Regions from separate parts of the Paenibacillus sp. OSY-SE genome, predicted to be linked through region 1. Evidence: riboswitches for the same ligand, from Rfam matches in the RefSeq annotation. Region 1 holds a riboswitch; the other holds the start of a gene.
The links. A riboswitch is a leader RNA that binds a small molecule or an ion and turns the genes downstream of it on or off. The one in region 1 is predicted to bind magnesium.
Positions count from the first base shown of each region.

Region 2: another riboswitch for magnesium. It lies ahead of A372_RS0109210 (FtsW/RodA/SpoVE family cell cycle protein); the one in region 1 lies ahead of A372_RS0112190 (response regulator transcription factor).

Region 1 is NZ_ALKF01000175.1:75,563-79,778, reverse strand. It holds gene A372_RS0112200 (hypothetical protein) at 1-175, opposite strand, end outside; gene A372_RS0112195 (sensor histidine kinase) at 268-1,653, opposite strand; gene A372_RS0112190 (response regulator transcription factor) at 1,658-2,362, opposite strand; M-box (ykoK) riboswitch at 2,717-2,891, opposite strand; gene A372_RS0112185 (serine hydrolase domain-containing protein) at 3,055-4,216, opposite strand, start outside.
Region 2 is NZ_ALKF01000167.1:12,493-16,708, forward strand. It holds gene A372_RS0109205 (DoxX family membrane protein) at 1-367, shown strand, start outside; gene A372_RS0109210 (FtsW/RodA/SpoVE family cell cycle protein) at 449-1,609, opposite strand; M-box (ykoK) riboswitch at 1,904-2,077, opposite strand; gene A372_RS0109215 (FUSC family protein) at 2,171-3,214, opposite strand; gene A372_RS0109220 (hypothetical protein) at 3,457-3,762, opposite strand; gene arsC (arsenate reductase (thioredoxin)) at 4,052-4,216, opposite strand, start outside.

The DNA.
Region 1 (4,216 bases):
CCGAGACTAACAACCTAGCTCCGTCAGGCAGTAAAGTTCGAAGGATGTCGCTATGGAGATTCTCTTCAGACAATGGAGACTTAATCAAATCGATGGGGGTAGCAGGCATGCTGCACCCGCCAATCCACAACAACGTAGTCACAATGAGTCCTGTCCACATCTGCTTACCCAACATTCTGTTCCCGGCTCCTCGCTTGTCATTGTTCTATTCTCTATTTTATATGGCTGCAAAAAATAAGAGGTTATGAAAAAGTTAAAGTTCCTTTGTTAGTTGCGTGGAAGATAAATATAAACCTTAGTTCCCTGTCCTGCCTGACTGTCGATCTTTAACTGTCCTTGGTGCAGCTTGACGATTTCATAACATATGGATAATCCCAAGCCGCTCCCGGCAGCACTGGTATTCCCCTTGTAAAACTTTTGCAAGACATGCTCGATGTCCTCCTCCGCAATTCCCGCTCCCGTATCCTCGACGGTAATGACAACCTGTTCCTGAGACGAGTGGGCACGCACTTTAATGATTCCATTAGGGCCAGTAAATTTAAGTGCGTTGTCTAATAGATTAATGAGCACTTGCTTCAACCGATTTTCGTCAGCGTGAATGACGGGCAATGTATCGTCTGCCTGCACCTCCAGCGAAATGCTCTGTCTGGCAGCTCTTGGAGCCAGCTGCTTACCGATATGCCGAAGCAAGTCCGCTAGATGAAGCGGGGTGCGGGATAGCACAATTCGTCCATTGTCCAGCTTAGAGAGATCCAGTAATTCGTCCACCAGCACAGTTAACCTGTCGGTTTCCGACTCAATGATTTCAAGCCCGTCTGCAAGCATAGCCGTACCGTCCTTCGGCTCCGTTTTTAAGGTTACTACCCACCCTTTAATGGACGTTAACGGGGTGCGAATCTCATGGGAGACGGATGAAATAAAATCGTTTTTGAGCTGTTCGTTTCGCCGTATTTTGGCTGCCATCGTATTGAACGTATCCGCGAGCGTTCCCAGCTCGTCCTGGTACCGTTTTTTCGCTCTTGCCGTGAAATCGCCTTCAGCCATTTGTTCGGCTGCCAGCTTTAGCTCCGTAATTGAACCCGTAATTGTCCTGGACAGGAAAATGCCGAGAACGGCAACAATCGCAACGACAATTAGACCGACGGAAATAAATATGGCAGAAATATAGCGGATGGTTGCCATCGTGTCGGTTAGAGAAGTGACAAATCTGACTGCCCCCACTGTCATATCCTTAGCCTGCAGCGGATAAGATACGGCTAATACGGTGTCATGCGCGGATGGCTCACGTCCCTTCCAGATTCCGACGGTTCCGCTGCATGCTTCTTGCACATCTGGATAATCGATCATATTTTTACTGTCTTGAGCTCCCGCAGAGTCCTGAAGAAGCTGCCCGGAAGAACTAATAATCTGCACTTGTGCGGCGGTATTTTGAGAAAATCCGTTTAATAGCCGTTCGGACTGCTTCTCTAATTCTTCCTCGGCAAAATATTGATGAAAAAAAGAAGCGGATATTTCCGCTTGATTCACCAGGATTCGTTCAACATTGTGATAGTAATAATAGTTCACCGACGCAATTAGAAAAATTTCCAAAATACATACTGTAATTAAAATGACGGCAAAATAACTTCCCACTAATCTTTTTTGGATGCCCAAAATTTCATTCTTCCTTTCTCCAACGGTATCCCCGTCCCCAGACGGTTTCGATCAGCCGCGGCTTGGAGCAGTCGTCTTCAATCTTTTCTCTCAGCTTGCGAACGTGAACATCTACGGTCTTAGGATCTCCGACAAAATTTACTCCCCAAATCAGATTCAGAAGGTCGTTTCTGGATAAGGCTTTATCGGGATATTCCAAAAACACCTTAATCATTTGATATTCTTTCGGCGTTAAATCGATTAAACAGTCAGATTTAAATAACTTGTTAGCATCCAGATCAAGCCGGATCGCGCCAGACTCGAGCACCTTGCGTGGAGGTCCCCCCGCATGCTGGGTACGGCGCAGCACCGTTCTGATTCTCGCGATAAGCTCTAACGGATTGAACGGCTTTACGATGTAATCGTCAGCACCAAGTTCAAGCCCCCTGATCTTGTCCAAGTCTTGTCCGCGCGCAGTGAGAAAGACAATCACGATATAGGGATCGATTTCTCTTAGCTTCCTGCAAAACTCAAATCCATCTATATCGGGAAGCATGATGTCCAGAACCACTACATCCGGCCGAGTTGCGGCGAGACTCTGTAAAGCCGTCGCTCCAAGTGCAGACTCAGTGACTGTGAATCCGTTTCTTTCCAAATTAATCGATACAAAACGTCTTATATTGTCATCATCCTCAACGATGAGCACATGGTTGCGGTGTAAAGATTCCATAGCTGCCTCCCCAAAGCCCAATCCAATTCATTGGGCTAATAATGAAATAAACGATCACAAAAAAGCTCTCCCTGGCATCAGGGAGAGCTGACTGTTGTATGTGTTATCTCATTCGCTCATTAGTCAAATACGCATATTTAAATAGCCCTGCCCTACCAGTTAGAGCCGCCGGGAATATACGTAAGGGAAACATTTGAGAGCGAAGAGAACACAGTTCTCCCTTTTTGCATAGTGCTGATGATTATATGATTCACTACTCGGAAGACTGTCCATTCGGAAGTTCCCCCCTTTTCTAAATAAAATGAAAAACCCTCTAGTATGACTAGAGGGTGTAATGAATGCACACAAAAAAACATCCGTTCCCCCAAGCCGAGTTTTGGCACTATACAACGTAAAGAGAATCATTCATCTCTTAGCCACGTTATGAAAAGCCTTAATCCGGCAATCCCTGTTCTACCCATTGGCATCTTTCGATGTTTCCGGGCAGTGGCCTGTATTTGTATAGGAGCCTCACCTAACGAGGACATATTTATTACTTCTGGATCGTATCCCTATCGCTTGCAATTGTCAATAGCCAAGGTGAAAATCATAACGATTTGACCAAGTGAGTAAATCTTTCTCTAGTGGAACTCCCCACTTCCCTTAATAAAAGCGGGTTCAGCGCCGCCGCGCAAACCTGCTGCATGATGAAATTATTTCAGTGAAATTCCGAACTTCGCGCCAGCCTCGCCTGCGAATACAACTGTGCCGCTTTGCGGCAGCACGATCTCGTTCTTGCCGCTGACGACCGTATCGTTCACGCACGCGCCTTTTTGATCGTATACAACGAAGGCGCCGGTTTCCGGCATATCAACCAGGATCGTCTTTCCTGCGGCTGCCGCAGGAATGCTGTACCATTTGGCATATCCATCCGCTTGGACGGTAACAGAAGATTGCTTGCCCGCATAGAGCGGCTTTACAGCCTCTTCGCGAACATACAGGCTGCCGGCTACATCCAAATATTCAATGCCATTTTTCATATAAAAATTGTGTTCCATCGCATCTCTGCTGCCCAAAAACGGGATTTGCAGCTCGCTGACCGCTTTGTCCGCCCCTTTTATCTTTTTGTTCGCCCAATACCCAGAAGCATCTGTAACGGTGGAGACTTGGATGGAAGGCATAGAGATGTAATACCACATCGATGTATATTTTTCGTTGACTGCATAATATTTCTTGCCTTCACGATTCGCCCATACCGCAGCCGCATCTGCCGATAATGGATTGGCTTCAAGCTTCTCGGCAGTATATTGCGACAGCGCCGTCTGTCCAAGGCCCGGCAAGGCGGAATACGTTCTAACCCATAAATAGGTCCGTCCGTTGTCCTCTGTAACAAAGCTGGCCTTTTCGCTTCCATCCGCATTAACGAAAGAGCCATCAGCGGTGTACGTGTATTTCGCAACGGGGTATTCAGGCAGCATAATCATGGACACGGACAGCTCGCCATCAGCGCTGACTTCTATCTTGGCCAATTGGTTGAAAGCACCGTAAATGCCTGCGTTCTTCGCAACTTCCTGCGGCATGTTTGCCTTTACGGGCACGCCATGCGACTTCGCCGGTTTCCGTTCTTTCATAACGCCCTTCTCTTGCAGCGCGCTTAGCAGCATCTCATTCGCCAATAATTGATCGGTCATGCTGTCGCCGCCCGAGGAGAGAACGGCTGCGGCCATGTTATGCTCCGGCAGAACGACCAGCGATGAATGATACAGTATCGTATCGCCGCCTTTCGTGAGCGCCTTAATGCCGTAATCGCTGAATGGGAACATGTTCACACTATCCCAGCCGAGCCCGAACCCGACTGACGAATCGGCATCTTTC
Region 2 (4,216 bases), on a different contig from region 1:
CGCCAAATCGGTTGGCGATCGTCCAATCGTTCCCGGTTGGTGGGCGTGGTTCCTCAAGAACGTCGCTCTGCCAACCTCCGGCTTCTTCAGCTACTTGGTGGCCTTTGGCGAGCTTCTAGTCGGTCTTGGCCTCATTCTCGGGCTGATGACTTGGCTGGCCTCTATTATGGGCATGATGATGAATTTTTCCTTTCTGTTCTCAGGTTCGATCAGTTGGAATCCCTTGTTTATCCTAATCTGCAGCTTCATTGCAGTAGCCGGATGGAACGCGGGCAGAATCGGCTTAGACGGTTACTTTTTCCTCGGCAGGGCCAGGCGAATCCCCCCGCAGGCACATGCGCAGCCACAGGCGCAAGCTCAAGCTTAATACCGCAAGCCCTTGCCTGAATGGCAAGGGCTTGGTTCACGCAACATTCGGATTTGACTGACCGCATTAGCATCATCACAATTAATGGAACATGACTGATTTCGTTGTGAGCGGTTCTAGCAGATCGGGTTCTTCCTGATGAATTTTGACGCTTAGCGCAAGCCCGATCGAGATCATATTGGTCAGAAGCGAGCTCCCGCCGTAGCTTATAAATGGCAGGGACAGCCCTGTGAGCGGCATCAACCCGATATGCATGGCGATATTTTCGAAGATTTGCAGCGTGAACATCGCAATAATGCCGACAACGAGATAGGCGCCCTCCAGATTATTGCTGTCTTTCACAATCAAAACCATACGGTAGATAAGCAGAAAATATAACAGAATGAGCATGGCGGATCCAAGAAAACCGAACTCCTCACCAATGACGACGAATATCGAATCCGAATAACTGTAAGGAATGTACCCGCTATGAATAAAAAAGCCTTGAGTGAACCCGTCTCCCGACAGCCTGCCCGAGCCGATCGCACGGATCGAATTCATCACATGCCACGCCTGATCCGAGTCGCTGGTCGGATCAAGAAATGTTTCAATGCGCGCCATCTGATGAGGCTTAATGAATTGGGCCAGCAAATCGCTGTTCGTGTAATACAGAACCACAATGGAAACGATAACAGCGGCTGTCGCAGACAAACCGATTATCATATGTGACATGCGCACATTTGCCATCCATATCATAGCGACAAAAATCGCCGCGAACACGATCGACGTTCCTAAATCAGGCTGCTTCAAAACAAAAAAGACCGGAATCGCGATAATGAGGCCGAGCGGGACGATATCCCGAACCAGCCGCAGCTCCTCCCCTTCACGCCGCCCCAAAAACCGGGCCAGCATCAATATGGTGAACAGCTTCATTAATTCGGAAGGCTGAAATTGCTGTCCTCCGATGGCAATCCAGCGTACAGAACCATTGATGTCAACCCCTTTGAACATGACAAGCGCCAACAATGCAATGCCAGTGACATAGAGGATGACGGATAAATAACGCACGACAACCCGATAATCGAACCAAGCCGTAACGAGGAGCGGAATAAAAAATGCGGCATAGAGCATCATGTTGTTCTTGTGCAAGCCTTCATAACTCGTATTTGTCGTTGCGCTGTAAATAACGATAGTGCTAACCGCCATAAAGCACAGCAAAATCCACAGCATCAACGGATCCACACGTTTTAATTTTCGCAGCATACCATAACCTCTTTTATTTCATAATTGCTTGGCAGCGGCTCTCGGATGTATGCGAATGATATCAAAAGCGTTCCGTGGCAAAACCAGTGAGATTCATAACCAAAGTACATATGCCCGTTGGCAACCATCAATGGAAATGATCAGGGAATGCTTCTGCATCGCAGACCTAAGCCGTAATTGGTCAAACATCCTACTTCCGCTTCCGTCCATTCGAACAGTCACCTCCCGCGCACATAATAAAACCCTCCAAGCATAGCTGCTAGAGGGTGCATAATGAAACAAATGTGTTTACTTACGCCTCCCCTTAACCGGGCTTTGGCACTATACAACGTAAAGAAATACAATCATTTCTTAGCCACCTTAAGAAAAGCCTTAGCTCGACAGTTCCTGTTCTACCCGTAGGCATCTTTCGATATTTCCGGGCAGTGGCCTTTGTTTGTATAGGAGCCTCACCTAATGAGGATATATAATCAGACTACCGAGAATACTATCCCTAAACTCCACCTTTGTCAACCATTTCCTCGATATCCAATATTGGCATCATGCTTATTTCCAATTCAATTATATCAAGCCGTTTAATAGTCCTTTGTCCTCTTCCTTATCGACGTGTCCGACGAGCCGGTCAAGGCGCGCAATCTGAAAACCATATTCGTACATGGACGCCGCCACAATCGAGAGGCGCAGCATCCCTTCCTGTTCTTGTACGCAATGCTGCATTGCCTTCTGCATAAACAATTCGTTCTCTGCTTCCATCAGTTCAATTTCCGTGCTGTCTGGCTTTACCTTGTCCTCGAATTTGAGCAGCACGTGTTCATGACATTTGATAAGCATCTCCAGATGATGATCGAAGAACTTATTCGTCTCCGGCGTCCGGGTTGTTTGAAAATAATGCTCTTCAATCGCATTCAGCACCGCCATCCCCTTCCACAGCGTATTCAAGAGATGCTTGTACACAACCAATTGGCGCGTAGCCCGGTACTTGGCGCGCTTTAACTTCTTCGTCTCTTCCTCGAACAGCTTGTACTTATCCGCAAGCGACTTCATAATGTCTTCCAGAGCTTGCTTCTCTGTTCGGAACGCGGCTTCCTTGATCTCATCCGAAATAATCGTGCGCAGAAGCAGCGACATCTTGTTGAAGACGGTCTGGATCTGCCCGATGAATTGAACCTTCGGATTCGGCGGGAAGAACAAAATGTTAATGAGAAACGCCGAACCGATGCCAATCAGGATTTGCACGAATCGAATCAATGCATAATCCCATTGTCCCGAGGCTTCCATTACCGTAATGACCGTCACGAGCGTCAGACCGACGGTCTCTTCCATTTTCATTTTCAAACATATCATAATGACCAGAATACAGACGATACCTACCGCAATCGGTGCATTGGAAAAGGCCATCCCCGCCAATAATGCTACTACTGCTCCAACCGTATTAGTCTGGAACTGGTCCAGAAAATAACGCCAAGAACGGTAGATGGACGGCTGCATCGCGAAGATCGCAGCTACCGCGGCAATGACCGGTGTCTTGAATTGCAGGAACATACTGATATATAGCGACAGGGTAACCGCGATCCCCGTCTTCAATACTCTAGCGCCAAATGCCACAGTCACCCCTCCTTTAACTAATATATGACGCAATATATTCACTTACTCCTTCTCTATTGGTATCGAGATGAAGTACCTTCCTATTGTATACGGCAAGTCTGCCTGTATCAAGCATCAGGAGGTAAGAGCGCGCGAGGGCGGCCGATTTTAATATGGACGCTGCGGACGCGCAAATAAGTCCTTGCACTTTAGTGGTGCAAGGACTCTTTTTTTTCAACCGTGCAGCAGACGCTGTCTGATGACTATAACAAAGAAATGACCAGCAAATTATACAACACCAATGGCAAAATGACGTCGTTATTAAAATAATACGAACCGTACAGTGAGCGTTGCGGCATGGGATGCTGGGTATGCAAATAAAGATAATCTCTATCGACATTTGAGATGACCCCATCATATACTTGACCGTCAACCGTCTGAACTCGCACATGCCGATCCTTATACATGTTGCAGACATGGTGAACTTTTTCCCTGGCCGAATGCATGGCTTGAACCATCGCGGGGTCTGCCTGATAAACCAACTGCTGGTGAGCAGGATTATTGTGCAAGGGAAGAACCTCCGTTCTTACTGTAATGAGATATACTTCACCATATGCGCAATTTTTAGGTATCAGCACAGAAACTTGCCATTACTTGTCCGTTTCTGCCGTTTCCAAGTAGAAATAGAATGCAACGCTCTGAGCACCCCGAATTAGGGCGCTTCTTTTTGTTTGCAAGATCAAAAAAACCACAGGCACACGACCTTACTCGGTCATAGCATGTGGTTTCGTTTCTCTTCATTGCGGGTTTCTCGGCAGGCTCAACACCTGACGCATGTCGAGGCTTGCTGTGCTGCATTTATGACGAATAACCAAGCTCTGCAAACTGCTTAATACGTGCTCCTATCTCATCACGGACCCGCTGAAACACGGACCAATCCTGCCCTGCCGGGTCGTCGAATCCCCAATGCTCCCGTCGGACGTGTGCCGGAACCGCAGGACAGACCTCATTCGCGTGACCGCA